Regions from separate parts of the Rahnella sp. 2050 genome, predicted to be linked through region 2. Evidence: predicted binding sites of a transcription regulator. Region 2 holds the regulator's gene; each other region holds the start of a gene.
What was found. The regulator LexA, encoded in region 2, represses DNA repair genes until DNA is damaged. The targets are predictions, from matches to a motif close to TNCTGTATGTACATACAGNA.
Positions count from the first base shown of each region.

Region 1: the regulator LexA is predicted to act here: its motif matches at 7,187-7,206, upstream of dinB (DNA polymerase IV).
Region 3: the regulator LexA is predicted to act here: its motif matches at 4,859-4,878, upstream of rmuC (DNA recombination protein RmuC).

Region 1 covers NZ_JBEPKE010000001.1:1,550,247-1,560,569, forward strand. The annotation lists gene proA (glutamate-5-semialdehyde dehydrogenase) at 1-626, opposite strand, end outside; gene proB (glutamate 5-kinase) at 637-1,740, opposite strand; gene crl (sigma factor-binding protein Crl) at 1,863-2,264, opposite strand; gene frsA (esterase FrsA) at 2,328-3,578, opposite strand; gene gpt (xanthine phosphoribosyltransferase) at 3,765-4,223, opposite strand; gene pepD (beta-Ala-His dipeptidase) at 4,517-5,977, shown strand; gene dinB (DNA polymerase IV) at 6,112-7,170, opposite strand; gene dpaA (peptidoglycan meso-diaminopimelic acid protein amidase) at 7,454-8,179, shown strand; gene ABIC79_RS06945 (class II glutamine amidotransferase) at 8,150-8,917, opposite strand; gene lpcA (D-sedoheptulose 7-phosphate isomerase) at 8,944-9,525, opposite strand; gene fadE (acyl-CoA dehydrogenase FadE) at 9,795-10,323, shown strand, end outside.
Region 2 covers NZ_JBEPKE010000002.1:25,212-35,534, reverse strand. The annotation lists gene ABIC79_RS07400 (quinone oxidoreductase) at 1-841, shown strand, start outside; gene pspG (envelope stress response protein PspG) at 1,238-1,474, opposite strand; gene dusA (tRNA dihydrouridine(20/20a) synthase DusA) at 1,667-2,674, opposite strand; gene zur (zinc uptake transcriptional repressor Zur) at 2,937-3,446, shown strand; gene ABIC79_RS07380 (CsbD family protein) at 3,605-3,814, opposite strand; gene dinF (MATE family efflux transporter DinF) at 4,004-5,368, opposite strand; gene lexA (transcriptional repressor LexA) at 5,667-6,275, opposite strand; gene ABIC79_RS07365 (diacylglycerol kinase) at 6,395-6,763, opposite strand; gene plsB (glycerol-3-phosphate 1-O-acyltransferase PlsB) at 6,881-9,364, shown strand; gene ubiA (4-hydroxybenzoate octaprenyltransferase) at 9,462-10,323, opposite strand, start outside.
Region 3 covers NZ_JBEPKE010000009.1:13,794-24,116, reverse strand. The annotation lists gene ABIC79_RS22570 (dienelactone hydrolase family protein) at 1-619, opposite strand, end outside; gene katE (catalase HPII) at 803-3,085, shown strand; gene udp (uridine phosphorylase) at 3,309-4,070, shown strand; gene ABIC79_RS22555 (DedA family protein) at 4,236-4,763, shown strand; gene rmuC (DNA recombination protein RmuC) at 4,921-6,462, shown strand; gene ubiE (bifunctional demethylmenaquinone methyltransferase/2-methoxy-6-polyprenyl-1,4-benzoquinol methylase UbiE) at 6,604-7,359, shown strand; gene ubiJ (ubiquinone biosynthesis protein UbiJ) at 7,373-7,981, shown strand; gene ubiB (ubiquinone biosynthesis regulatory protein kinase UbiB) at 7,978-9,609, shown strand; gene tatE (twin-arginine translocase subunit TatE) at 9,683-9,949, shown strand; gene tatB (Sec-independent protein translocase protein TatB) at 9,953-10,323, shown strand, end outside.

The DNA of each region.
Region 1 (10,323 bases), on a different contig from region 2:
CAAAGTTTATGCAGCGCCGCGCCACCGCGTGGGATCAGCATATCGACGTATTTATCCAGACGCAGCAGTTCCGCCACCAGTGCACGATCGGGGCTGTCGATGGCCTGAACGGCGGCTTTAGGCAGTCCGCATTCCTCCAGCGCCATCTGAATGACGTTAACCGTCGCCTGATTGGTGTGGTGCGTTTCTTTACCGCCGCGCAGGATAACGGCATTGCCGGTTTTCAGGCACAGGCTGGCGACATCGATAGTGACGTTCGGGCGCGCTTCATAAATCACGCCGATCACGCCGAGCGGTACACGGCGGCGTTCGAGACGCAAACCGCTGTCCTGCTGTGAACCATCAATCACCTGCCCGACCGGATCGCTCAGACGGCAGACATCACGCACGTCGCTGGCAATCGCCGAAAGACGCGCGGGGGTCAGCAGCAGGCGGTCCAGTAATGCCTCGCTCATGCCGCTTTCGCGGGCAGCAGCCATGTCGAGTTCGTTAGCAAGAATAATGCTCTGGCTGTTGGCCTCAAGCATGTCGGCCATCAGCATCAGCGCACGATTTTTCTGCGCGGTGCTGAGGGTGGAAAGCTGCCAGGACGCGGCTTTCGCGGCCTTGCCCATCTCGTTAAGCATCTGTGGCTCCTTAACTGACAATCATGTCGTCACGGTGAACGGCAACCGGGCCGTATTCGTAACCGAGAATTTCACTGATCTGCTGAGAGTGATGACCGGCAATCATGCGCATCGCATCGCTGTTATAGCGGCTGACACCGTGCGCGAGGTCGCGTCCGTTCAGGTTGCGGATGCGGATCACTTCGCCACGCGAGAAATCGCCTTTCACTTCGCGGATCCCTTTTGGCAGCAGCGAACTGCCGCGCTCCATCATGGCGGAAACCGCGCCGTCGTCGATGGTGATTTCACCGGCTGGCGGTGCACCAAAGATCCAGCGCTTACGGTTTTCCAGCGGCGTCTCCATCGCGTGAAAACGTGTGCCGACGGAAACGCCGTTAATCACATCGCCAATCACGCCCGGCAGGTTGCCCGCAGCAATAATGGTATCGACGCCCGCCCGGCACGCGACATCTGCCGCCTGCAGTTTGGTGGCCATGCCGCCGGTACCGAGACCGGAGACGCTGTCGCCCGCCACACCGCGCAGTTCATCATCAATGGTCATGACTTCGCGGATCAATTCAGCTTCAGGATTGGTCCGCGGATCTGCGGTAAACAGACCACGCTGATCGGTCAGCAACAGCAATTTATCGGCACCCGCCAGAATAGCGGCCAGTGCGGAAAGATTGTCGTTATCGCCGACTTTAATTTCAGCGGTGGCGACCGCATCGTTTTCATTAATGACCGGCACGATATGGTTATCGAGCAGCGCGTGCATGGTGTCGCGGGCATTCAGGAACCGCTCGCGGTCTTCCATGTCGGCACGCGTCAGCAGCATCTGACCAATGTGGATGCCATAAATCGAGAACAATTGCTCCCACAGCTGGATCAAACGACTTTGCCCGACGGCAGCCAGCAGTTGTTTGGAAGCAATGGTGGCGGGGAGTTCGGGGTAGCCAAGATGTTCACGCCCGGCAGCAATCGCGCCCGACGTGACAATCACAATCCGGTGCCCTGCCGCATGTTGCTGCGCGCACTGGCGGACAAGCTCAACAATGTGAGCACGGTTGAGGCGGCGCGAGCCGCCAGTGAGCACGCTGGTGCCCAGTTTTACAACCAGTGTCTGACTACCACTCATAATCGTTCCATTAGTGTGAAAAAGAAGGGCTTCTTTGTCTTTGTAACAGCAGAGAAGCGTTATGCCAAACGGCATAACGCTATAATAGCAGCATTCATGATGGGAATGGGTAGTACAGAAAGTCAGGCGGAGAGCTTCACAGGTTCTTCGCTGAAATCATCAGCAGGTTCCAGTTTGAGGGACATCTCTTCGATCATGGCATTCAGGTTTTTGTGGAACCCTTTCAATGTCGTCTCAAGCTTCTCTCGCACTTCAGCATCTTTAATGTTTTGCACTTTCCAGATGCCGTCTTTATCAAACAATCCGAAATGATAAACATAGGTAAAACGTTCGGCTTCAGCCTGCAATTCAATCCACCAGCCCCAGAATTCACGCTTTTCCGGCGCAGGCTTCACGTTCACACAGACAGCTAAACAGTCAAAGAAAAAGCGGTCGTTCTCGCATTTCCCTTCTCTGATGTACGGTCCCAGTGTACCGAAACGTTTCATTAGCCTGCTTTTAGGATGACCGCTTGGTAACGTCATAGTACAACCTCCATTGAAAGACGATCCTTTTTAGCAAAACGTTAGGAATTAGCAACTATTAAGTTAACGCATATGCTTTTGCAACCACCCACAAATCTCATGTAAAGCGCTGTCAAAATGCGCATAAAGCGGCTCGCTGCGGATGGTCAAAAGCTTGCCGTCAGCGGAAGAATCCGCAATCAGCTTAGCTTCGCTCTTCGGACTGAATATATCGTTCTCCCAGTATGCGGCCAGGATGGGCGTCGGCGTTCTGCGTCCGAGCAATCCCTGCGTTTTCAGAGAATAACGATTAAGTTCGGTTTTCAGCGCCGAGTCGGACGCGCTCGACATGCCGATGCGGCTCGCCAGCACATCTATATACATGTCCGGCACCTGCTCCTGACATTTCGGGTCGCTCAGCAGCGTATGCACCAGCGCACCCAGCGTGGCCACTGCCCGCACGCGGCGCGGTTCGAGATACGCCAGACGCACCGCGACGTTCGCACCAAAACGGTAACCGAGCAAACTGACGCGGCTGGCATCGACCCAGGGCACATCCGAAAGCTGCATCAGCACCTGCTGATGCAGGAAGCTGGTGTCCTGCGTCAGTTTCCACTTCGATGAAAAACCGATCGACGGCATGTCGATGGTCAGCATCGCGATGCCCATCGGCGCGAGATATGAACGGAACAGGCGCTGATGGTCACTCTGTAAGGTGTCGAGACCGCCACACACCAGCACCGTCGGGAACGGTGCTTTCCCTTCGGCTGGCAGGTGCAGGAAACCGGTGATAGGGGCACCGCCGGGGATCTTAAATTCCAGCTCTTTCAGTTCGTAAGGCGAATGTTCCGAGGATTTTTCAAAGGCTTTATTGGCCAGCGCTTGCGCCTGTTCCGCCAGCGTATCGCCTTTCAGATGCGGATAACCGGCGATGCTGTAAAGGTTGGCGGCTTTCAGCCAGTATTCGCTCGCCACATCCGCATCTTTCTCTTCGGCGGCTTTTTGCTGCCAGTACATCGCCTGATTTGACCATTCGTAGATCCAGTTGCCATTGCGGTAACCAATCACGGTATCGAGCAGCAACGGATCGCTGTGCTCCGCCTGGGAGACAGCAATGCGCGACAGCACTTCTTCCACTTCCAGCGGATCAACCCCGCGCCACATCCACATCAGACGGTTAATCGTGCGGTACCAGCAATGAACCGTGTCGCCTTCCAGCGCAGAATGCATCGGCGGGTGCGTATTATGGTGATGAACGCGATGAACCAGCGTTGATGTTTCCGGGTATTTGAAGGAAGGTTTAAACAGTTTTTCCGTAAGATTGGCTGGAGCCATGATGCAAGATCCTCCGTTAGCAAGCAGCAGGTCGCCCGCAGGCGATCATTTCTGGACGGGATTATAACCCGCCCACGTTGCGACAAGTGAGGGGTGAGGTCAAGCGGAAAGGATTTCAAGGCAACAAAAGCAAAACGCCCGGCAATAAGCCAGGCGTTAAATTAGAGGAATATTAACAGTGGAGGATTATTTTCCTACCAGAGGTGGCACGAATACCACGCCCATATCCCACGGCTGTTCGATCCAGGTGTTCTGCGGGATGTCGATCACATAGTCATCAACCAGCGGTGCGCCAGCCGGTTTCGCGAAGATCGTGATGAAATGCGCTTTCGGGTACATTTCGCGGATGGCTTTCGCGGTGCCGCCGGTATCCACCAGATCGTCGATCACGATGAAGCCTTCACCGTCGCCTTCTGCGCGTTTCAGCACCTGCATTTCGCGCTGATTATCATGGTCGTAGCTGGAGATACATACGGTATCCACATGACGGATGCACAGCTCGCGAGCCAGCAACGCTGCCGGAACCAGGCCACCACGGCTGACTGCAATAATGCCTTTCCATTGTTCTGCCGGCAGCAGGCGTTTAGCCATAGTGCGCGCGTGGATTTGCAGCATGTCCCAGGTTACAACGTATTTTTCGCTCATAAAGGTGTCCCAGCCAGTGAATTAACGGCTTCTAAAAAAATAATGGGGGGAAAAAAGGTTGCGCGAGATTATAGTGAGTCCGGTTCACAAAAACCAGCGATTATCTGGCTTCAGCCGCCCAAAAATCCCGGAATTTCTCCCCGTCCCCGCGCACAGGTTAAGATTAAGTGATATTCTGTCAGGCCACTCGCCACACAGTCTGGCGGGGATTACTTAACCTTAAACCTACAGCATCTCAGTCAGTTCCCCTGCAAACGGAGCCTGAATGAGCTGACTGTCACAGGAGACTTATAGTGTCTGAACTGTCTCAGCTTTCGCCACAACCGTTGTGGGATATTTTTGCCAAAATTTGTTCAATTCCGCACCCTTCCTATCATGAAGAAGCGCTGGCAAAACACATCGTTGAATGGGCACAGGAAAAAGGTATCCACGCTGAGCGTGATGAAGTTGGCAACATTTTGCTGCGCAAACCCGCCACCAAAGGCATGGAAAACCGCAAAGCCGTTGCACTGCAGGCTCACCTCGATATGGTGCCGCAGAAAAACAACGATACTGTTCATGATTTCACTAAAGATCCGATCCAGCCCTTCATCGAAGACGGTTGGGTAAAAGCCCGCGGCACCACGCTGGGTTCTGATAACGGTATCGGTATGGCGTCCGCGCTGGCGGTTCTGGCTGATGACAGCGTAGAACACGGCCCGCTGGAAGTGTTGCTGACCATGACCGAAGAAACCGGCATGGCAGGCGCATTCGGCCTGCAACCGAACTGGTTACAGTCTGAAATTCTGATCAACACCGATTCTGAAACCGAAGGCGAAATCTACATGGGTTGCGCTGGCGGGATTGATTTTACCGCCACACTGCCGCTGAGCCGTGAAGCGGTTCCGGCCGGTTTCAGCACGCTGAAACTGACCCTGAAAGGCCTGAAAGGTGGCCACTCCGGCGCGGAAATCCACTTAGGTCTGGGCAACGCCAGCAAACTGCTGGCACGTTTCCTGGCAGACAACGCTGATACTCTTGGTCTGCGCCTGCTCGACTTCACCGGCGGCACACTGCGTAACGCTATCCCGCGTGAAGCGATTGTGACCCTTGCTGTTGCTGCTGATAAAGCAGACGCGCTGAAAGCGGCAGCACAAGAATTCCTGGCAACGATTCAGTTCGAACTGTCAGCGGTAGAGAAGAAAATTGCCTTCGTGGTGGAAGCGGCTGAAAGCAACGCTAAAGCGCTGACCGCAGAAACTCAGGGTAAATTCCTTGCCCTGCTGAACGCGACGCCAAACGGCGTGATCCGCATGAGTGATGACGTGAAAGGCGTGGTAGAAACCTCGCTGAACGTCGGTGTTGTCACCATGAAAGATGACGAAGTGGCGATCAACAGCCTGATCCGCTCGCTTATCGACAGCGGTAAAGAATATGTGGTCAGCATGCTCAATTCACTGAGTGAACTGGCTGGCGCGAAAAGCCTGGCAAAAGGCAGCTATCCTGGCTGGAAACCTGAGCCGAATTCACCAGTGATGACGCTGGTGCGTGAAACTTACCAGACGCTGTTCAATAAAACTCCGAACATCATGGTGATCCACGCCGGTCTGGAATGCGGTCTGTTCAAAAAACCGTACCCGGACATGGACATGGTTTCCATCGGGCCAACCATCACCGGGCCACACTCGCCGGATGAGCAGGTGGAAATCGCCAGCGTCGAGCTGTACTGGAAACTGCTGACGGCCCTGCTGAAAGCGATTCCTGAACGCGGTTAATACTCGATCGGTCCCCTAAATCATTCGGGCTGTATCAAGGCGGCAACTGAGTAAATCCCCGGGAGCATACACAAGTATGTGACCGGGGTTTGCGAAGGCAGCCAACGCAGAGACAGTTTGAAGGATGACGGGGATTATTCCCAGGGAAGCAGAAGCTGCCGCTCTATTTGCGGATCCTGCAACGTCACATGCAATCCCACCAGCCTGACTCCCCTTCCGCCACGCCTCTGTTCCCAGGCTTCACGCGCGACCTTCAGCAGATCTTCTTTATTCAGCACCGGCCAGACGTGTTCCTGCGTGGTCTGCTGGAAATCATGGAATTTGAGTTTTACACCCTGCCTCGCGATGCGCAGATCCGGGCTGACACGGCTTAAACGTGTTTGCAGTTCAGGATACAAACGTTCGATCAGCGACACGCATTCTTCCCAGCTGTGGATATCTTCTGCCAGTGTGCGTTCAACGCCGACCGATTTACGTAACCGCTCGGGGGAAATTTCACGTTCATCGATACCCTGACAGCGTTCCCACAGCACACGGCCAAATTTGCCAAAGCGTTTAAGCAGTTTTGCCAGATCATAACGCTGCACATCGCCGCAGGTGATCAGCCCCTGCTCCTGCAAACGCTGAGCGGTGACTTTGCCGACGCCGGGGATTTTACTCAGCGGAAGATCCTGTAAAAACGCCCCGACTTTTTCCGGCGTGATCACAAACTGACCGTTGGGCTTGTTCAGATCCGAGGCGATTTTTGCCAGAAATTTGATCGGCGCGATGCCCGCAGATGCCGTCAGATGGATCTCATCGAAAATGGCCTGACGGATTTCAGCAGCGATAAGCGTTGCAGAGCCGTTGCATTGCGTCGCGTGGGAAACATCCAGATAAGCTTCATCAAGTGACAACGGTTCGATCAATGGCGTATAACGCGCAAAGATTTCGCGGATATGGTTTGACGCTTCTTTATAGGCCTCCATTCGGCCGGGGATCACTTTCAGGTGCGGGCAAAGTTTCAGTGCCATGCCGGTGGGCATCGCGCTGTGCACGCCAAATTTGCGGGCAGGATAATTAGCGGTGCTGATAACACCACGGCGGTCACGACTGCCGCCAATGGCAATAGGAATGTCGCGCAGGGAAGGATCATCGCGCATTTCGACCGCAGCGAAAAAGCAGTCCATATCCACATGAATGATTTTACGCATAACCCTCCCCCTCAATAACTGTATAAGTATACAGTTGAATACAGGGATGTCCAACATAGAAAATGAGGGTTAGTTTGACTTAATTAATCACCATTAATGGCAACGTAATAATTTTCCTATTCCTAAAGTCATTATTCATTATTTGGTGATTGCTAAAAATTTAATCAGTATTAATATGACAGCGTTTCCGACAGACAGTACATAAGAAGAAAATCAGTGGCGGTCTTACAGGCAGTTCAGCTGTAGACAAAATAATCAAAATTATTACCGAGCAGGACTTAGAATGATCAGAATCGCGCTGTTTCTTGCGATGCTCCTCAGTTTGCCTTTATTTACAGCAAATTACGCCGTGGCCAGCGATGCTGTCCCGGTCAACGCGGCACTAAAAAAACAATTACTGGGTGCACCTGTTTATATCCAGATCTTCAAACAGGAACGTAAACTCGAATTGTATGCTCAGCTCGACGGCGAATTTCGTCTGATCGGCAGTTATGGCATCTGCGATTTTTCCGGCGGTTTGGGAAATAAACGTCGCGAAGGCGATTTCAAAAGCCCGGAAGGTTTCTACAACGTGGATATTCACCACCTGAAACCCGACAGCCGCTTTTATCGCGCCATCAACATCGGTTTCCCCAATGCTTATGATATCTCGCAGGGTTATTCAGGTAAGTATCTGATGATCCACGGTAACTGTAAGTCTATTGGTTGCTACGCCATGACCGACGGCTACATGGACGAAATATTCACCTACGTACAGGCGGCATTCCAGTTCGGGCAACGCAATTTAAAGATTAGCATTTACCCGTTCAGGATGACCGATGCCAACATGAAGGCGCATAAAAACTCCAGCTATTACAGTTTCTGGAACCAGTTACAGCCGGGATATGCGTACTTTGAGAAACACCATCAGCCACCAAATGTCGTGGTCACTGACGGTAGATATGAAGTGCTACAACCGTTGTCCAATACCCCGCTGCCTTCACAGCTGGCGTTCGCCCCGATGAAATAATGCGAATTCACCTGGAGCAATTTTGTTCCAGGTTTCGTTCGCCGTCAGCGGTTGCGTGGCAATCACGGTGACGACATCATCCGGTGTCGTCTGCTGCTGAAAATCAATTTCCACATCCTGATCCAACAACGTTGCCTTGCCGAAAGGCGCACGCCGCGTGATCCAGTGCAAATTCGTCGAGCAATAGGCCATCACGAAATTGCCATCCGACAGCAACATGTTAAACACCCCTTTCTGCCGTAATTCATCAGCCAGCGACGCAATATAGCGAAACACTGGCGGCCAGCTTGCAGGGCGGCGCGGATAGCGTTGGGTGAGTTTGTGCAGTAACCAGCAGAAGGCGTATTCGCTGTCGGTCTGGCCCACCGGACGCAGCGTACCGGTATCGAGCTGACGATAACCACGAAGCTGACCGTTGTGCGCATAAGTCCAGTTGCGTCCCCACAGTTCGCGGGTAAACGGATGAGTATTTTCCAGCGCGACTTCACCACGGTTTGCCTGACGGATATGAGAAATCACCGCGCAGGATTTGATCGGATATTCCTGAACAAGGCGGGCAATGGGCGAATTAAAGCTTGGCGTCGGATCTTTAAAAGTACGACAGCCATTCCCTTCATAAAAGGTGATGCCCCAGCCGTCTTTATGCGGGCCGGTCCCGCCACCACGCTGCACTAATCCACTGAAACTGAAACAAATATCAGTAGGAACGTTAGCGCTCATCCCGAGCAATTCGCACATCACCAGCCTCCTTTACGGCAAAAGGCTTATGCCTTTGCCATCTCTTTTTCGATCAGAAGAATCAAAATATGAATGACTTTGATGTGGATTTCCTGCACGCGGTCAGCGAAACCAAAGTGCGGAACGCGGATTTCCACATCGGCTGAACCGTCCATTTTCCCGCCATCTTTACCGGTCAGGGTGATAACTTTCATGCCTTTAGCACGTGCGGCTTCGATGGCTTTGATCACGTTACCGGAATTACCGGAAGTGGAAATGCCCAGCAGAACGTCGCCCTTCTGGCCTACGGCTTCCAGATAACGGGAAAAGATGTATTCGTAACCGAAATCGTTGCCGACGCAAGAGATGTGGCTGACGTCAGAAATCGCAATTGCCGGATAGCCCGGACGGTTTTCACGATAGCGGCCTGTCAGTTCTTCGGCGAAATGCATGGCATCGCAGTGTGAACCCCCGTTACCACAGGAAATCACTTTCCCACCCGCTTTGAATGAATCGGCCAGCAGCACCGCTGCACGTTGAATAGACTCAATATTTGCCGGATCGCTGATGAATTTATTCAGCGTGTCAGCAGCTTCGTTCAGTTCAGTACGGATAATATCCTGGTACATAGCAGCCTCTTTTATGTCCATTTGCAGCCGGTTTCAGCACGGCCGATAGCAATAAAACGTTCCGCTGTGCAGTTTAACGGAAAGCCGAAACAGCGAGAAGCCATGAAGCGGTAATGATTCCGATAGTTTCTGTTTTTGACGCTTCGTGCGGCCGGTTTGTGAGCTGCGTTGTAATTAGTATGTAAACACATTGATAAAGAAATGGGCATGAACTAAAACCATTATATCCCTACAACAGGTCAGACCTCCTACTACTCAGGAGCTTTACTATGATGGTTCTTAGCATTGTTGCATTTATCGTGATCCTTGGTGCGTTGTTCTATCACAAGGTCAATCTCGCCCTGAGCAGCCTGATTTTACTGGCGTTTACGGCGGTTATGGGTGCCATTAATCTGTGGACACTTTGGCTGTTATTGCCGCTGGCGATCATTCTCCTGCCCTTCAATATCCCTGTCATGCGCCGTTCATTGTTCTCCGGCCCGGCGCTTCGCACCTTCCGTAAAGTGATGCCCGCAATGTCGCGCACGGAAAAAGAAGCGATTGAAGCAGGCACCACCTGGTGGGAAGGTGACCTGTTTGGTGGCAAGCCAGACTGGAAGAAATTGCAGGATTATCCTGAGCAGCAACTGACAGAGGAAGAGCAGCGCTTTATTGACGGGCCGGTTGAAGAAGCCTGCCGTATGGCGAATGACTTCCAGATCACCCATGAACTGGCTGATTTGCCGCCGGAACTGTGGGCGTATCTGAAAGAACACCGCTTCTTCGCGATGATCATTAAGAAAGAGTACGGCGGTCTGG
Region 2 (10,323 bases):
CAGCGGTCTGTACGCACCGGCCAGTTTTCCGGCGGGTTTAGGCACGGAAGCGGCAGGCATAGTCAGTAAAGTCGGTAGTGGCGTAACGGACATCAAACCTGGCGATCGTGTGGTTTACGCACAATCCGCGCCCGGCGCTTACAGCGAATTCCATAACGTACCACAGGAAAAAATCGCCCTTTTGCCGGACGCGATCAGCTTTGAGCAGGCCGCAGCCTCCTTCCTTAAAGGGCTGACAGTTTATTATTTACTGCGCAAAACCCATGAAGTACAGGCCGGTGAAACCATTCTTTTCCATGCCGCAGCCGGTGGCGTAGGCCTGATTGCCTGCCAGTGGGCGAAAGCGCTGGGCGTAAAACTGATTGGCACCGTGGGCTCTGATGAAAAAGCCGAACGCGCCAGACAGGCCGGTGCATGGGAAACCATTAACTACCAGAAAGAAGATATCGCGACCCGCGTGGCGGAACTGACGAACGGCGAAAAAGTCGGTGTGGTTTACGATTCCGTCGGCAAAGATACCTTTGAAAAATCGTTAAACAGCCTGAAACGTCGCGGTTTACTGGTCAGTTTCGGCAATGCGTCCGGCCCGGTAAAAGGTGTGGATCTGGCGATACTCAATCAAAAAGGTTCGCTGTTTGTGACGCGCCCTTCCCTGAATGGTTACGTGACTAACCGTGAAGAACTGCTGGAGGCGAGCAGCGAGCTGTTCTCAATGATCGCCAGTGGCGCGATAAAAGTGGATGTCAGTGACGCGCAGAAATTCCCACTGTCCGAGGCAAAACGCGCGCATGAAACGCTGGAAAGCCGCGTGACACAGGGTTCAAGTCTGCTCATCCCATAAAAGTTTCCCTGAACCAATGCAAAAAAGGCTTTCACAGTTGTGAAAGCCTTTTTTACTGCCTGACTCAGACGACCTCTGATTTCAGACGGGTACTGCTGTAGGGTACTGCCGGGTAAATCCACAGGGCGATGTCACTTAAGCGACTATTGTGTGCCTCAGCGGACTTGATGAATTCGGTTTACAGCCTGCTGGCTGCCAATGAATTCCATCCTAACAGTCACCCATGTTAAAAAATATGATTTATGCATTTTGACCGCACATTCTGACCCAGCTTGTGATCGCTAGCACATAAGCAAAAGTTATCACTGCAACGGTTACATTTTTTTGCGCTCAGAACACAGTCAGCAATCCCCATTATTTCATGCAGTTACGAAAACCGATAAAGTGAAGCTGTTATTACGGCAAGCGACGGCGACGGTATTTTGGCTCATCAGGCCGGAAAAATGTCCGGTAAATCCAGACCGCAAGCACGGCCAAAAGCAGCCACGGCAACATTTTTACAACAATCGCCAAAAACCCACCCAACATCATCAGAGCAAATGCCACGACCAGCGCCGCAACCATACCCAGTAAAGAAATGCCGGTCAGCATCAGCATAAAGAAAAAACCAAGCACGAAGAGAATTTCCAGCATCAGGTGCTCCTTAATAAGCCATGTGCGATAAGACGTAGCGTCCAAACACGCATTAACCATTACAAGAAACATGCCAGTGTGATGGGATAAATAATTGATTGAATGATAAGGAAAAAATAATTCGCAGGCACGAATGGCCTGCGAAAAGATAGTAAATTTGACTAACAGATAGCGATTTTACTCACCCTGTTTTTATGCCTGCGCCACCACTTCCTGCGGCTGAGCAACCATCTGCAACGCCTGTTCGACCACATCAATGCCCGCGCCGGCTTTATGCGCATTCTCACTCAGATGACGACGGAACTGACGCGCGCCCGGCACCCCCTGGAACAGACCAAGAATATGGCGGGTAATGTGGCCGAGGTAAGTACCTTTGCTCAGTTCCGCTTCGATATACGGATACAGCGCGCGGATAATATCCGGCCCGGTTTTCAGCGGCGCATCAGAGCCGAACAGCTCGCGATCCACATTCAGCAACAGGCCCGGATTCTGGTAAGCCTCACGCCCCACCATCACGCCATCCATATATTGCAGGTGCGTTTTGGCTTCTTCGAGGGTTTTGATACCGCCGTTAATTGCCAGGGTCAGGTGCGGGAAATCACGCTTGAGCTGATATACGCGCGGGTAATCCAGCGGCGGAATTTCACGATTTTCTTTCGGACTGAGGCCCGAAAGCCAGGCTTTACGCGCATGAATAATGAAGGTATCGCAACCGCCGTTTTCTGAAACCTGACGGATGAAATCACACAGAAATTCGTAGCTGTCCTGATTGTCAATACCGATTCGCGTTTTAACCGTGACCGGAATTGAGACTACGTCGCGCATGGCTTTGATGCAGTCAGCCACCAGCGACGCCTGACCCATCAGACAGGCACCAAACATGCCGTTCTGCACGCGATCTGACGGGCAACCGACGTTGAGGTTAATTTCGTCATAACCACGTTCTTCCGCCCGTTTTGCGCAATGCGCCAGATCAGCCGGATTGCTGCCACCAAGCTGCAAAGACACCGGATGTTCTGCATCGCCAAACCCGAGATAATCCCCTTTGCCGTGAATAATGGCGCCGGTCGTGACCATTTCGGTATACAGCAACGTCTGGCCGGTCATCAGCCGGTGAAAATGGCGGCAGTGGCGATCGGTCCAGTCGAGCATCGGCGCAACGGAAAAACGCTGGGCGGAAAAGGGAGTGGTCTGGGGCATTACGTGTTGAGTTTCTGACATCGGCCTGACATTCGCTGAAGGGGTTCGTGACGCTCCCCCCGCTTCGCGCCAGAGGGAAGGTAATCGCTGATTATACCACAGAACAAAGATTCGGCATCTTGTGCCGCTGAGCAGGCGGATGCCGACGTTGCATCACATCTGAATGGCGCATAATTCGTCGTTTTGGTGCAAGCATGATAAAATCATCGGTGGTCGCATGATGTGGCCTATTCATTCCAATCTGCGCTCAGAGACCGTTGCTATGACCCTGAATAATCCGGAAAAATTACTTTCACAAGCTGAAGAACTTTGCCAGCAGCGCAATGTTCGCCTGACGCCGCAGCGGCTGGAAGTACTGCGCCTGATGACGCAACAACCCGGTGCGATCAGCGCCTATGACTTGCTGGATCTATTGCGCGTAAGCGAACCTCAGGCGAAACCACCGACCGTTTACCGGGCGCTGGATTTTCTGCTGGAACAGGGATTTATTCACCGTGTTGAATCCGCAAACAGCTATGTTCTCTGCCATCATTTTGAAGAGCCGAGCCATACTTCTGCGCTGTTTATCTGCGACCGCTGCGGGTTAGTTACCGAAAAAACCACCGACGGCATTGAAGAGCGTCTGGCAAAACTGTCATTAGAATCCGGATTTGAGCTTCGCCATTCCGTCGTTGAAGCGCATGGCTTATGTGCAGAATGCAAAGTAGTAGAAACCTGCGACAGCCATGACCATTGCGATCACGACCACAGTATTGTGGTGAAAAAACGCTGAATGATCGGGTTTTAAGGTTTTGAAGGTGACTCGTAAGAGGAGGATGTTTTGTACAGAGAAGAGGTTGGGTACATCCGTGTACCCGTATCCTGAAGCGTTCCGGGTAGGAGCAGCTAAATCTCAGGATACGTCACTGGCACGCGAGGGGGAGTCGCGTCTTACCAGTGATATTTGTTTTTGGTTTCCCATTCATTGAGCTCTTTCTCGGCCTGATCTTTTTGATAGCCGTAACGCTCCTGAATTTTACCGACTAACTGATCACGTTTACCTTCAACCACTGTCAGGTCGTCATCAGTCAGTTTGCCCCATTGTTCTTTCACTTTCCCTTTGAACTGCTTCCAGTTACCGTCGGCTTGGTCCTTATTCATAAAATATCTCCTGTTACCTTGGGTTTTATGAACTGCATTTCGTCTTGCAGCTCGTCCTTAACACTTTAAAGGTTAGTAGAGAATCTCGATTAATCCTCCTTAAACAGGGATAAAAACCACTATTAGGATTAATCTAAAGCATGAAATAACGACAAAGCTGCGCTTATTTCTTTGAAAATAGCTGAAAAATCAGTGCGACGGAGACGAAAACCATGTGTCATGCCGCCAGTAACGACGCCATATCCAGCCCAGTGAAATCCCGCGTAACCCGAGGAATACCGTCAGCGCCAGCCACAACGCATGATTGCCCAGCAGCGGTAAAGTGAACAATGTCAGCCCGTACCCCAGCGCCGCCACCAGCATGCTGTTTCGCATATCCCGCCCACGCGTTGCGCCGATAAACATGCCATCAAGCAAATAGCACCAGACAGCCACCAGCGGCAGTATAATTTGCCAGCCAAGATATCGGTCCGCCAGCTCACGCAATTCCGGTAATGATGTCAGCGCATCAATGATCGCCCCACCCGCCAGCGCGTAAATCAGAGCAAAAAACAGCGCAACCAGCCCGGCCTGACGACACGCGGCATGCCAGACATTCAGCAGTTTTTCGCGGTTGCGGGCACCGAATGCCTCACCGGAATGCGCTTCGATAGCATAAGCAAAACCGTCAAGTGCAAACGCGGTAAATGTCAGCAGGTTCATCAACACGGCGTTGACCGCCACAATGTGGCTGCCCAGCCGCGCGCCCAGAACGGTCAGCGATGCAAAGCAAAGCTGCAACAGTAATGAGCGCAGCATGATGTCGCGGTTAAGCCCGAGAAGACGGCGCAAATTACCACGCCACGCGGAGGTGATTTCTGCGCCGGTGATACCGCGTCGTTTCATCACCCGCCAGACGAAATACAGCCCGATGAGTAGCGTGAAATACTCGGAGCTTGCCGTCGCCATGGCTGCGCCACGCACGTTCCAGCCCAGCCCGATCACCAGCCACAGATCCAGAATGATATTCAGCAAATTCCCGGCAATCAGCAAAATCACCGGCCCGCGAACGTACTGAATGCCGAGCAACCACCCGAGGATCACCAGATTCGCCAATGAAGCCGGGGCGCTGAACCAGCGGATTTCGATAAACAGCCTCGCCTGTTCAAGCACGGGCTGGCTGCCGCCGACAATGTGAAACGCCAGCTCCATCAGCGGATGACGGAATACCACAATAATGACGCCCGCCAGTACAGCCAGAAGGAAGGGTTGTACAAAAGCACGCGCCAGAAGCTGATTATCTTTCGCGCCCAGCGCCTGAGCGGTCATGCCGGTGGTACTCATCCGCAGAAACAGTAAGAGCATAAAAAGGAAAGTGGTGATCATCGAACCCACAGCCACGCCGCCGAGATAATCCGGGCTGTCGAGATGACCGATCACTGCGGTATCCACCAGGCCGAGGAGCGGCACCGTGATATTGGAAAAAATCATCGGCAATGCCAGCATCCAGAGCGCTTTATCGGCAGGGCTTAAAAAGGTGTTTTTGAGTGTGTGTCGCAGGGAATGATGTTGCATAGAGAATCTCATGCCGGAGGTTCAGGTTATGCCTGTAAATGACATCGCCCCGAAAGGGGCGATGATGAGAGAAACGCATTTCTCTTTGAATTCACATGGATGCCAGAGGCGGCCGCCATCCATATTCAATTAGTTTTAGTCTTGTCTATCTGACACAGCAATTTCTGACTTAGTCATATCTGACCGAGTAATTCGCGTTATATCAAGGCGGCAACTAAGCGAACGCCGGGAGCATACACAAGTATGTGACCGGGGTTCGCGAAGGCAGCCAACGCAGAGATAGCTCGAAGTACGAAGGTCAGATCCAGTCGCCGTTGCGGATAACACCTACGGCTAAGCCTTCAATGCTGAAATTCTGCTCGCGCAAATCCACCACGATCGGCTGAAACTCGCTGTTCTCAGGCAATAACTGCACCACACTGCCTTGTTTTTTCAGGCGTTTCACGGTGACCTCATCATCAATACGGGCCACCACAACCTGACCATTACGCACGTCTTGCGTTTTATGCACGGCCAGCAGATCGCCGTCAAGGATACCAATATCACGCATCGACATACCGCTGACACGCAGCAGGAAATCGGCGCTCGGCTTAAACATTGCCGGATCGATCTGATAGTGCCCTTCGATATGTTGCTGCGCCAGCAGCGGTTCACCGGCGGCAACGCGGCCAATCAGCGGTAAACCTTCTTCTTCTTCCATCAGCAGACGAATGCCGCGTGATGCACCGGAAACAATCTCAATAACACCTTTACGCGCCAGCGCTTTAAGATGCTCTTCCGCCGCATTGGGAGAACGGAACCCCAGACGTGATGCAATCTCTGCGCGGGTTGGTGGCATACCGGTGGTGGAGATATGATCGCGAATAAGGTCGTAGACCTCTTGTTGTCTGGTCGTTAAAGCTTTCATTCCGCCCCCTGGTTGTTTATACAGTCTTGCTGTGAGTATATACAGCTAAACGGTCAATGAAAACCTAAGATTGAATAAAAACAGGGCATAACGTTGATTCCTGGAATGCAGATTCCAAATCAGAACCATCGCGACCAAAAGATGCTGACCCAGACAAAAATCGCCAATATGATGGTCAGAAGTACGGCAGCAGAGCCGATATCTTTTGCGCGACCAGAAAGCACATGAAACTCAGGCCCGATGCGGTCTATTGCACATTCCACCGCGCTGTTGAGCAACTCCGTGACACAGACCAGCACGACGGATCCCACCAGCAGGATACGTTCAATGGTGCTGACATCAAGCCAGAAAGATAGCAAAATTAACGGGATAGCGACGCTGGCCTCCTGGCGAAATGCCGCTTCGTTTTGCCATGCCGCTTTGAATCCTTTCCAGGAATAGCCGGCCGCTTTATAAATTCGGGTAAATCCGGTGACTTGGTTCGCCATTTCGGGTACTGATCCTTAGAGTGTTTGCAGCATTTTAGCTTTTATATGACCACAGATCTCCACGGATCTTTCTGGTATCCTTGCGGCGAAATTGCTAACAAGAGGCTTCACGTTTTTATGTCAGGTTGGCGTAGACTTTATTACACATTATTGAATTTACCACTCTCATTGCTGGTAAAGAGCAAGGTCATACCTTCAGATCCGGTTACCGAGTTGCATTTAGACCCGACGCGGCCGATTTTGTACGTATTACCTTATAATTCCAAAGCCGATTTGCTGACGTTGCGTGCGCAATGTCTGGCGCAGAATCTGCCTGATCCTCTTATTCCGCTGGAAATTGACGGCACCCTGCTACCAAGCCATGTCTTTATAGCCGAAGGCCCGCGCGTATTCTCTTATTACACGCCGAAGCAGGAATCCGTAAAGCTGTTCCACGACTACCTTGATTTGCACCGCAATAATCCGGATTTAGACATTCAGATGTTGCCGGTGTCGGTAATGTTTGGTCGTGCACCGGGCCGTGAAGGTCAGGACGACACGCCGCATCTGCGCGTGCTGAACGGTATCCAGAAATTTTTCGCTGTGCTGTGGCTGGGGCGGGACAGTTTCGTCCGTTTCTCCAATACCGTTTCCCTGCGTTATATGGCGACGGAACACGGCACAGATAAGACGATTGCTCAAAAACTGGCACGTGTGGCGCGGATGCATTTCTCCCGTCAGCGTCTGGCTGCGGTTGGTCCGCGCCTTCCGGCACGTCAGGATTTGTTCAATAAATTGCTGGCCTCAAAAGCCATTGAGAAAGCGATTGAAGACGAAGCCCGCAGCAAGAAAATTTCCCACGAAAAAGCCCAACAAAACGCCATCGCCCTGATGGAAGAGATTGCCGCTGACTTCTCTTATGAAGCCGTGCGCCTCTCTGACCGTGTGCTGAGCTGGACGTGGAACCGTTTGTACAAAGGCATCAACGTTAATAATGCCGAGCGTGTACGCCAGTTAGCGCTGGACGGTCAGGAAATTGTGTATGTGCCTTGCCACCGCAGCCACATGGACTATCTGCTGCTGTCTTACGTGCTCTATCATCAGGGTCTGGTACCGCCGCATATTGCCGCCGGTATCAACCTGAATTTCTGGCCGGCTGGCCCGATTTTCCGCCGTCTGGGTGCGTTCTTTATTCGTCGAACCTTTAAAGGCAACAAGCTCTATTCGACGGTTTTCCGTGAATATCTGGGCGAACTGTTCAGCCGCGGTTATTCGGTGGAATACTTTGTGGAAGGGGGGCGTTCGCGAACCGGGCGTCTGCTGGAGCCGAAAACGGGCACGCTGGCCATGACCATTCAGGCCATGCTGCGCGGCGGTTCACGCCCGATTACGCTGGTACCGATTTACATCGGTTATGAGCACGTCATGGAAGTGGGTACGTACGCGAAAGAATTACGCGGTGCGACCAAAGAGAAAGAAAGCCTGACACAGATGCTGAACGGGCTGCGCAAGTTGCGTAATCTCGGCCAGGGTTACGTGAACTTCGGTGAGCCGCTGCATCTGACCACTTACCTGAACCAGAACGTGCCAACCTGGCGTGAAGCCATCGACCCGATCGAAGCACAACGTCCAAGCTGGCTGACGCCGACAGTGCAGGATTTGGCAGAACAGATCATGGTGCGCATCAACAATTCAGCGGCAGCCAATGCCATGAACTTGTGTTGTACCGCGCTGCTGGCCTCCCGTCAGCGTTCACTGACACGCGAACAGCTGACCGAGCAAATCGACTGTTATCTGCAATTGCTGCGTAACGTGCCTTACAACGCGGATTCGACGGTGCCTGATCTGACCGCTGACCAGTTGCTTGATCACGCGCTGAACATGAATAAGTTCCAGGTTGAGAAAGACAACATTGGCGACATCATCGTTCTGCCTCGCGAACAGGCCGTGCTGATGACGTATTACCGCAACAACATCCATCATATGCTGGTGTTGCCATCACTGATTTCAAGCATTGTGATGCACCACCGCCAGGTCAGCCGCGCGGAATTACTGCATCAGGTCGAACTGATTTATCCGATGCTCAAAGCCGAACTGTTTATGCATTTCGATACGCCTGAGCTGCCACAAGTGCTGGATGTTCTGACGCTGGAACTGGCGCGTCAGCAAATCATTCACCTTGAAGATGATGAGCTGACACTTAATCCGGCCCGTATCCGCACCCTCCAGTTGCTGGCGGCTGGCGTACGTGAAACGCTGCAACGTTACGCGATTACCTTCTCCCTGCTCACCAATAACCCAAGCATCAACCGCGGTGCACTGGAAAAAGAGAGCCGGATTATGGCGCAGCGTTTATCCGTGCTGCACGGTATCAATGCCCCTGAATTCTTCGATAAAGCTGTGTTCTCGACGCTGGTCGGCACACTGCGCGCAGAAGGCTATATCAGTGACACCGGCGATGCCATTCAGGAACAAACGCGTGAGATTTACATCATGCTCAGCGACCTGATGACACCGGATATCAAGCTAACTATCGAGAGTGCGGGAATGCCTTCTGAGCTGCCGCAAGCAACGGAGCCACCGGCTGAACCGAAGATGGATGTACGCGATACCGATCATTAACCCGTATTAGCGCCAGACATCAGATTAAAAAAACAAAACGCCCGGACTTTTTACAGAGTCCGGGCGTTTTTAATTGTTGTCGCGCAGGCTAACTTACTTAGAAATTGAAGCCTGACAGGCTCATCAGAATACCGAGGAACAACACCAGCCCGACATAATTGTTCTGGCGGAAAGCCAGGAAACAGGCATCACGTTCACGTTTAGCAATCAGCTTTTGCTGATGCACAAACAGCGCAGCAGCCAGCAGCAACGACCAGTAAAACGGTGCACTGAGCTGGGAAAGATAACCAACAATCCCCATCAGGATCAGCGTTGCCAGTTGCAGAAGGCCGATGATCAGCGTGTCAAAACGACCAAACAGAATCGCTGTCGATTTCACGCCGATCTTCAAATCATCGTCACGATCGACCATCGCGTATTGCGTATCGTAAGCCACCGTCCAGCAGATATTTGCCACGAACATTAACCAGCAGCTAAGCGGCACACTTTCGCTCACAGCGGCATACGCCATCGGAATTGCCCAGCCAAACGCCGCGCCCAAAACCACCTGCGGCAGATGGCTGACGCGCTTCATGAACGGATAAATCCATGCCAGCGCCAGTCCGGCCAGAGACAGCCAAATGGTCATGCGGTTAAGCAGCAGAACCAGCAGGAATGACACCAGCACCAGTCCGGCAAATAATATTTTCGCCTGCTTGCCGGTGATCGCCCCGCTCGGCAATGGCCGGTGAGCGGTGCGTTTTACGTGACCATCAAACTTACGGTCAGCGTAGTCATTCACCACGCAACCGGCGGCACGCATGAAGAACACGCCCAGCACGAAGACCAGCAAAATCTTCGCAGACGGCATTCCCCCCCCCGCGACCCACAATGCCCATAACGTTGGCCACAGCAGCAGCAGTGAGCCAATCGGCTTATCAATGCGCATCAGGCGGCAGTAATCACGCCATGTGCCCTGC
Region 3 (10,323 bases), on a different contig from region 2:
ATAAACCCAGAACCGGTGCATCCAGCGCGGCGGCGCGGTCAACCGGATTTGACGGGCTGGTCAGCGTTTTATCGCCGACCAGTTTGCCGTACCACGCCACGCCCGCTTTCAGCTGCGGATTGTGCGCCGCGTACAGCCAGGTAATGCGCCCGCCCCAGCAGAAACCTGTGATGCCTAATTTAGAAATGTCCCCGCCATGTTGTGATGCCCAGTGTGCAGTGTGATCGAGATCTGCAAGCACCTGCTGATCCGGCACTTTACTGACCAGTTTAGCAAAAAGCTCACTGATTTCAGTGTAGTCACGCGGGTCGCCCTGACGGAAGTACAACTCCGGCGCGATGGCCATATAACCCTGTTTCGCCAGACGGCGGCAGATATCCTGAATGTGTTCGTGTACACCAAAAATTTCCTGCACCACCAGCACGATCGGCAATTTACCGGTGAACTGTTCCGGACGGGCGAGGTAGGCGGGCATATCTTCGCCCTGCGAGGGTATGGTGGTCTGGCCTGCGTGCAGCCCGTCAGTATCGGTATGGATAGTGGTGCTGGCGACGGGAGTGACGGCAGGGGCAAAGCTGGTCGGAGCCTGTTTCAGGGTAAGCAATTCTTCTTTTTTCATTGGGGTCTCCAGGCAAGTGTCCATACGAAAATCTGTGGCTATGGATTAAAACTATAGCCGGAAAGCATGAACAGCAAGGCGCAAGAGATGTTCTATAGTTAAAAGTTAATCAGGAAAGTCATCATGGAAGATTTACAGAACGTCTACAGAACACCCGAAACCTTTGTCGAGGAGCTATGTTCAATGTCAAAATCACCCTCTAAAGTGACCAAGAAAAGCGAGTCAAAATCGGTAAGCCGCGCCCCCGCCACGGGCATTGAATCTTCACAGCCAGGCCTGGGGGATCTTGCGCCCGGCGATCGTATTTATCAGCCTTCGCCACAACCGACACCGCCAGGAAAAGAACCGACAGCGTCCGGCAGTGCGAAGAGTCCGGAAAATACCAATGCTAAACTCGATGCATTAGAACGCCACCGCAAAAATGGTGAAAAACAGCCGCTGACCACCAATCAGGGCACCAAAATCTCTGATGATCAGAACTCGCTGAAAGCCGGAAATCGTGGCCCGACACTGCTTGAAGATTTCATTCTCCGTGAAAAAATTACTCACTTCGACCATGAGCGCATTCCCGAACGTATCGTTCATGCGCGGGGCGCTGCGGCGCACGGTTATTTCCAGCCCTATCGCAGTATGAAGGCGGTGACCAAAGCCAGCTTCCTGTCTGATCCTGAAAAGAAAACGCCGGTATTTGTGCGTTTCTCTACCGTTCAGGGTTCCCGTGGTTCGGCAGATACCGTGCGTGATATCCGCGGCTGGGCGACCAAGTTTTATACCGATGAAGGCATTTACGACCTGGTCGGTAACAATACACCGGTGTTCTTTATTCAGGATGCCCATAAATTCCCTGATTTTGTGCATGCGGTAAAACCCGAACCGCATAACGAAATCCCGCAGGGAGCGAGTGCGCACGATTCCTTCTGGGATTACGTGTCCCTGCAACCGGAAACCCTGCATAACGTGTTCTGGGCGATGTCTGACCGGGGCATTCCGCGCAGTTACCGCACGATGGAAGGTTTTGGCATCCATACTTTCCGTTTCGTGAATGCAAAAGGCAAAGCCACTTTTGTGCGTTTCCACTGGAAACCGCTGGCCGGAAAAGCCTCTCTGTTATGGGATGAAGCGCAGAAACTGGCCGGGAAAGATGCCGATTTCCACCGCCGTGATTTGTGGGAAGCCATCGAAGCCGGAGATTATCCGGAATACGAACTGGGTGTGCAGTTGATCCCTGAAGAAGATGAATTCAAATTTGATTTCGACCTGCTCGACCCGACCAAACTCATCCCTGAAAAACTGGTGCCGGTAGAACTGATCGGCAAAATGGTGCTCAACCGTAACCCCGATAATTTCTTTGCTGAAACCGAGCAAGCCGCGTTCCACCCGGGGCACATTGTGCCGGGCATAGATTTCACCAATGATCCGCTGTTGCAGGGGCGACTGTTCTCTTACACCGACACGCAAATCAGTCGTCTGGGCGGGCCTAATTTCCATGAAATTCCGATTAACCGGCCGACGTGCCCTTTCCATAACTTCCAGCGTGACGGCATGCACCGTCAGGACATTGATACGAATCCGGCGAACTACGAGCCGAATTCCATCAACAATAACTGGCCGAGGGAAACACCTCCGGCAGCGTCCGGCGGTGGCTTTGAAAGTTATCCTGAACGGGTTGATGCAGAAAAAATCCGTCAGCGCAGTCCGTCATTTGCCGAATATTATGCCCATCCGCGCCTGTTCTGGCTGAGCCAGACAACAGCGGAGCAGGATCATATTATCGGCGCTTTCTCATTTGAATTATCGAAGGTGGCGCGGCCGTATATCCGCGAGCGGGTCGTGGATCTGTTAGCGCATGTTGATCAGACGCTGGCGCAGAAAGTGGCGAAAAATCTGGGTATTACCCTTTCCGCTGACACCCTGAAGATCAAGCCGCCGAAGCCCGTGAATGGGCTGAAAAATGATCCGTCGCTGAGTTTGTATGCCAGCGGTAAAGGCACGATCAAAGGGCGGCAGGTGGCGATATTGCTGGGTGAAGGTGTGAATGCGGCGGATGTTCTGGAAACCTTACAGGCACTTCAGGCCGCTGGCGTTCACCCTAAGCTGCTGGCCAGTCACTTAGGGAGTGTGACTGCCGATGATGGTTCTACGTTGCCGGTTGATGCTACGTTTGCCGGATCGCCTTCCATCACCGTTGATGCAGTGATTGTTCCGCATGGGCATATCGACGCACTGCTGATGAATGGCGATGCACGGCATTATGTGCTCGAAGCCTACAAACACCTGAAAGTGGTGGGGCTAAGTGGCGATGCACGCCGCTTCAAATCGCTGCTGGGGCTGACGGATGATGTGCCGGAAGAGGGCGTTGTGGAAGGTGAAAAAGCAGAAGGAGCGTTGCTGAAGGCGTTTCTGAAAGACATGCTCAAACACCGGATCTGGTCGCGCAGTGCGGCGGCAGATGCCGTTCCTGCCTGATTAACTGTAACTGATAAACAGGCAATCCCCGGCAGCGGAGATTGCCTGTTTAAAATTCCCTCACCCCTCCTTATTTTGTGACTTGAATCACAAAATAAATGTATGTGAAATTCCTGTTGTTACATCATAGTGACGACCGTCACGAAATAACGTCACAATGTTCAGTACAGTTGCCGGGTGTTCCTCCTGCCAATAAATGACCTTACACACAGAGGAGTTTGTTATGTCTCAGCCTGAAGTTTTCCATCTTGGCCTGGCCAAAAAAGATTTAAACGGCGCGACGCTGGCGATTGTTCCCGGCGACCCTGAGCGCGTGGAAAAAATTGCCAAATTGATGGAGAACCCGGTTCGTCTGGCTTCCCACCGCGAATTTACCTCATGGCGTGCTGAGCTTGATGGCAAATCTGTGATTGTTTGCTCAACCGGTATTGGTGGCCCTTCGACCTCTATTGCGGTTGAAGAACTGGCGCAACTGGGGATCCGTACTTTCCTGCGAGTCGGCACAACTGGTGCTATCCAGCCACACATCAATGTCGGTGACGTTCTGGTCACGACCGCTGCCGTTCGCCTTGATGGCGCGAGCCTGCACTTTGCGCCGATGGAATTCCCTGCAGTAGCCGATTTTGCCTGCACCACCGCGCTGGTTGCGGCGGCAGAAGCCGTGGGTGCCGCGACGCACATTGGCGTTACCGCCTCTTCTGACACCTTCTATCCGGGTCAGGAACGTTATGACACTTACTCTGGCCGTGTTGTCCGTCGCTTCAAAGAATCGATGAAAGAGTGGCAGGAAATGGGCGTCATGAACTACGAAATGGAATCCGCGACTCTGCTGACCATGTGTGCAAGCCAGGGCCTGCGCGCGGGGATGGTGGCGGGTGTTATCGTGAACCGCACGCAGCAGGAAATCCCTAATGCGGAAACCATGAAAAAGACTGAAAGTCATGCGGTGAAGATTGTTGTAGAAGCAGCCCGCAGGCTTATTTAGTCCCTATAAAACTAAAACAACCACATCACATCATCACATCAATGGGCTGCCTCTGGCGGCCCATTTTTTTGCCCTGCTAAGCAGATCTGTTAAGGTCATGTTAGTAATCCATCTGGAATAATTGATGAACCTCCTCCCGAATCTCTGACAAAAGGAACTGCATTTTTGACTGTTCACGACCTTCTTGAGTACACCACTACCTTCATCCGCGCCCATCAGGTGTGGGCTGCACCGATCGTTTTCTTTCTGGCTTTTGGTGAGTCTCTGGCATTCCTTTCCCTGCTGCTACCGGCAACGTTTATCTTGCTGGGACTCGGCGCGCTGATTGGCGAAACCGGTATTCCGTTCTGGCCCATCTGGGCCGCCGCCGCCGCAGGCGCTTTCCTGGGAGACTGGCTTTCTTACTGGATTGGTGCCCGTTATCAGGATCGGGTTGGCAATTTCTGGCCTTTCTCCCGCCATCCGCAAATGCTGGTTCGTGGACATGCTTTCTTTGAAAAATGGGGCATGCCCGGGGCTTTTATCGGCCGCTTCTTTGGCCCGCTTCGTGCCGTTGTGCCACTGGTTGCCGGTATCTGCGGTATGCCGCAAAAATATTTCCAGATTGCGAATGTGACGTCTGCACTCATCTGGGCTTTCGGCATCCTGGCGCCAGGTGCTTTCGGCATTCAGTGGCTGAGCCGCTGGTTTTGAATGCTGCTCTCTGTGGCTGGCTATCGCAAGGGGGCAAATACAGAGAAATTCCTTTTTGGAAGACGTCTCGCAAAGGCTCAATGCAACAGAAAATAGACTGGACATCCATACAGCCTGACATTACCTTGGCCGCAAGAGACTTTAAGAGGGAAATCGCGTGGATATCAGCATCCTGACAGCCCTGGGGGCGGGGTTAATGGGCTTACTCGTAGGTTGGCTTATCGCCAGCCTGCGCCAACAGCAACAGCAGACGGAGTATGAAACGCAGCGCCGTTTGCTGGAACAATCGCTGGAACAGGCTAAAGCGGAAAATGATACGCACAAAAGCGAGCGGCAATCAGGGCAGCAGCAACTGCGTGAGGCTGAACTTGAGCTGCGAAAACTGCATAGCCTGCAGGCGGCCAGTCAGGAAAAATTACAACTGCTTGCCCACTGGCAAAACGAGTGTGAGCAACTGAATCAGGAACTGCGTGCGCAGCGGGAAATCAACAGCGCGCAGGAAGCAGAGTTGCGTGAGGTTTCAACCCGTCTGGATGAAACCCGCATGGCGGCTGAAGAAAAGCAGCGTCTGCTGATTAACAGCGAACAGCGCCTGAGCAGCCAGTTTGAAAATCTGGCTAACCGGATTTTCGAACAAAATGGCCGCCGTGCCGACGAACAGAACAAGCAAAGTCTCGACAAGTTACTGTTGCCGTTGCGCGAGCAACTGGATGGTTTCCGTCGTCAGGTGCAGGACAGCTTTGGGCAGGAAGCCCGTGAACGCCATACGCTGGCGCATGAGATCCGCAATCTGCAGCAACTGAATGTGGAGATGGCCCGTGAAGCCGTCAACCTGACCAAGGCACTGAAAGGTGACAACAAAACGCAGGGCAACTGGGGGGAAGTGGTGCTGAGCCGCGTGCTCGAGGCTTCCGGTTTACGTGAAGGGCATGAGTACCAGACTCAGGTCAGCGTGCAGGTTGACAGCAACAGCCGGATGCAACCTGATGTGGTCGTCAGGTTACCGCAGAATAAAGACGTAGTGATTGATGCCAAAATGACCCTGGTCGCGTATGAGCGCTATTTCAACAGCGAGGATGACAGCGAGCGGGAAGCGGCACTCAATGAACATATTGCCTCGGTGCGCGGACATATCCGCCTGCTCGGGCGCAAAGATTACCAGCAACTTCCCGGTCTGCGCAGCCTCGATTATGTGCTGATGTTTATCCCTGTTGAGCCCGCTTTTCTGCTGGCTATCGACCGTGAGCCAGAATTGATTAGCGAAGCGCTCCGGCACAATATTATGCTGGTCAGCCCGACGACCCTGCTGGTGGCGCTGCGAACGATCAGTAACTTGTGGCGCTATGAGCATCAGAGTCAGAACGCCAAACGTATCGCCGACCGCGCGGCACGTCTTTACGACAAACTGCGGCTGTTTGTGGATGACATGGAGTCGATGGGACAAAGTCTCGACAAAGCGCAGGGAAGTTATCGATCCGCGATGAATAAACTCTCGCAAGGCCGTGGTAATCTTATCGGACAGGTGGAAAGTTTCCGCGCGCTGGGTGTTGAAGTTAAACGGCCTATCAGTCCGTCTCTGGCTGAAATAGCGAAAGCGGAAAATGAACCTGAAGACACCGCATCTCTGCCCGATACCTCTGATGCGGAAGAAGAACAGACGCTGAACCCGGGTGAGTTAACTCCCCACCAGCAGACATAGCGGGTCAGAGGGCCTGCACTGTATTTGTGATTCAATGCATGAATTTTTGCAATATGTTGAATCACCATCGGTGATGGGGCTTTCGAACGGGTTCTGATACACTTCTCCCCAAGAGTTCGACTGAAAAAGCAGGCATAAATAATGGAAAAGCAGACGCCGGAAACCACCCATTTTGGTTTTCGTACAGTAGCCAAAGATGAAAAACAGGAAATGGTGGCAGAAGTCTTCCATTCCGTTGCGGCAAAATATGATTTGATGAATGATCTGATGTCTTTCGGTATTCATCGCATCTGGAAACGCTTCACTATTGATTGCAGCGGTGTCCGTCAGGGACAACGTGTGCTGGATCTGGCCGGTGGTACGGGCGATCTGACCGCAAAATTTTCCCGTCTGGTGGGTGAGAAAGGCGAAGTCGTGCTGGCGGATATCAATGATTCCATGCTGAAGATGGGCCGCGAAAAGCTGCGCAATCTTGGCATCGTCGGCAACGTCAGCTACGTTCAGGCGAATGCCGAGGCTCTGCCGTTCCCGGACAACTATTTTGACTGTATCACCATCTCTTTCGGTCTGCGTAACGTGACTGAAAAAGAGAAGGCGCTGCGTTCCATGTTCCGCGTACTCAAGCCGGGCGGGCGTCTGCTGGTACTGGAATTCTCCAAACCGGTGCTGAAGCCGCTGAGCAAAGCTTACGACACCTATTCCTTCCATATTTTACCGCGTATTGGTGAGCTGGTTGCGCACGATGCTGAAAGCTACCGGTATCTGGCTGAATCAATCCGTATGCATCCGGATCAGGAAACACTGAAAGGAATGATGGCGGACGCAGGTTTTGAAAATGTGACTTATCACAACCTGACTGGCGGCATTGTGGCGTTACATCGGGGTTTCAAATTCTGATATGAGTATGCCGATGTTGTTAACGCCGTTACTGACTGCCGCTATCGAGACGCCGCTTAATTACCTGCTTTTCAGAGATCGCAGCATGAAGGCGGCGCGGACACGTCTGGCCGGTAAAGTTCTGCGTGTGGAATTGCAGGAACTGAGTACACCACTGACGTTTGTGTTCAGTGAACAGAAAATTGATGTGCTCGGGCAATGGGACGGCGCGGCAGATTGCACCGTCACCTCGAAACTGTCAGTGCTGCATAAGTTACGTGATCGCCAGCAGTTGTCGCCCATGATGCGCAGTGGCGAGCTGGTAGTTGATGGCGATATCGCCCTGGTTCAGCAGTTCTCTGCATTGCTGGATATGGCGGAAATTGAGCCTGCGGAATTTCTGGCACCCTATATCGGTGACATTGCGGCACAGGGGCTGAGTCAGACCGTGCAGGGCGTTTTCAGCTTTTTGCAAAAAGGGTTGAAACACCAGCAGAGCTATGTGGCGCAAACGCTGACTGAAGAGTGGAAAATGGCACCCGGTCCGCTGGAAGTTGTCTGGTTTAGTGATGAGGTTTCCGCACTGGTGTGTGAGCTGGATGCGCTGGATAAACGTATCAAAAAACTGGAGGACAAACCGTGACGCCTAGGGAAATGCGACGTTTATATCTGATTATCCGCATGTTTCTGATCTACGGCCTTGACGAACTGATCCCTAAAATCCGCTTAACGTTACCACTGAGAATTGGTCGTTATCTTTTTTTCTGGTTACCAAATCGTCATAAAGAAAAGCCGTTAGGTGAGCGCATGCGCCTGGCACTGGAACAGCTTGGGCCGGTTTGGATCAAGTTCGGTCAGATGATGTCTACACGCCGCGATCTTTTCCCCCCGCACATAGCCGATCAGCTGGCTTTGCTTCAGGACCATGTTCCGCCGTTTGATGGTGCGAAAGCCCGTCAGCAAATTGATGCCGCGCTGGGTGGCCCGCTGGAAACCTGGTTTGATGAGTTCGATCAGACGCCGCTGGCGTCTGCGTCTATTGCTCAGGTGCACACGGCGATCCTGAAAGAAAACGGCAAACCGGTGGTGCTCAAAGTTATCCGTCCGGATATTTTACCGACCATTGTTGCTGATATCCGTTTGATGTCGCGTCTTGCTGGCTGGCTACCGATTTTGTTACCGGATGGTCGCCGTTTGCGTCCGCGTGAAGTGGTACGTGAGTATGAGAAAACGCTGCTTGATGAACTGAATCTGTTACGTGAAGCCGCGAATGCCATTCAGCTTCGCCGTAACTTTGAAGGTAGCCCGATGCTGTATGTGCCGGAAGTGTACCCGGACTATTGCAGCGAACAATTGATGGTGATGGAACGTATTTACGGGATCCCTGTTTCTGATATTGAGGCGCTGAAAAAACAGGGCACCAATATGAAATTGCTGGCGGAGCGCGGTGTACAGGTCTTCTTCACTCAGGTTTTTCGCGACAGTTTCTTCCATGCGGATATGCATCCGGGCAATATTTTTGTGAGCTACGAAACGCCTGAAGATCCTTGCTACATAGGCATTGATTGCGGCATAGTTGGTTCGCTCAATAAGGAAGACAAGCGCTATCTGGCGGAGAATTTCATCGCGTTCTTTAACCGTGATTACCGCAAAGTAGCTGAATTGCATGTCGATTCCGGCTGGGTCCCGCGAGATACCAACGTTGAAGAATTCGAATTTGCAATTCGGACAGTGTGTGAACCGATTTTTGAGAAACCGCTGGCGGATATTTCCTTCGGTAACGTATTGTTAAATCTGTTTAATACGGCTCGCCGTTTTAATATGGAAGTCCAGCCTCAGTTGGTGTTGCTGCAAAAGACACTGTTGTATGTCGAAGGCCTCGGGCGTCAGCTTTATCCTCAACTGGATTTGTGGACAACGGCGAAACCTTTCCTCGAAAGCTGGGTTCGTGATCAGGTGGGTCTGCCGGCGATGATCCGCGCACTGAAAGAGCGTGCGCCGTTCTGGATTGAGAAAATGCCTGAACTGCCAGATTTGGTTTATCAGAGCCTGCATCAGCACAAGCTGTTGCAATACAACATTGAGAAGCTTTCCTCCCAGATCCATAACCAGAGTTCCCGTCAGGGGCAGTCTCGTTATTTGTTGGGAATGGGTGCGACGCTGTTACTGAGCGGAACCCTCTTACTGTTGGGTGGCGTTAAGGTTTACCCCGCCTGCCTGATGGCAGCCGGTGTTGTTTCCTGGTTAATCGGATGGAAGCGCGCCAGCTGAGCAAATTGTTTTAAATCGAATGCCGTTTGCGGACGGCAATAAATGTCGTTCCTTCCTGTTTGAGGTGAAAATAATGGGTGGTATTAGTATTACAAAAATCCTGATCCTCGTTGTTCTTGTGGTACTGCTGTTCGGTACGAAGAAACTGCGTGGTCTGGGTTCTGATCTGGGTGCTTCCATCAAAGGCTTCAAAAAAGCCATGAGTGACGACGACAGCCAGTCAAAAACTAAAGACGCTGACGTTTCTCCCACTGATGCTGATTTCGTAGCAAAGTCTGTTGAAAGCAAGCCAGAAGCGAAAGCAGAAGACACCAAGAGCCAAAACAAAGAGCAGGTATAAGCCGTGTTCGATATTGGATTTAGTGAACTGCTGCTGGTATTGGTGATTGGCCTGGTTGTCCTCGGGCCCGAGCGTTTACCTGTAGCAGTCAGAACAGTAGCAGGCTGGATCCGTACGCTTCGTGCCATGGCTGCTTCAGTTCAAAGCGAATTGTCGCAGGAACTGAAACTCCAGGAATTGCAGGATAGCCTGAAGAAAGCGGAAGAAGCCGGTCTGAAGAATCTCACGCCAGAAATCAAAGCATCTATGGACGAGTTGAAAGAAGCCGCAGAATCTATGAAGCAGTCGATCAATTCAGGATTGAATCCTGCAGAGAAAGCTGTGGAAGAAGCCAAAGCGGAAGGCAACACCATCCACAACCCTGTTCTGGATGA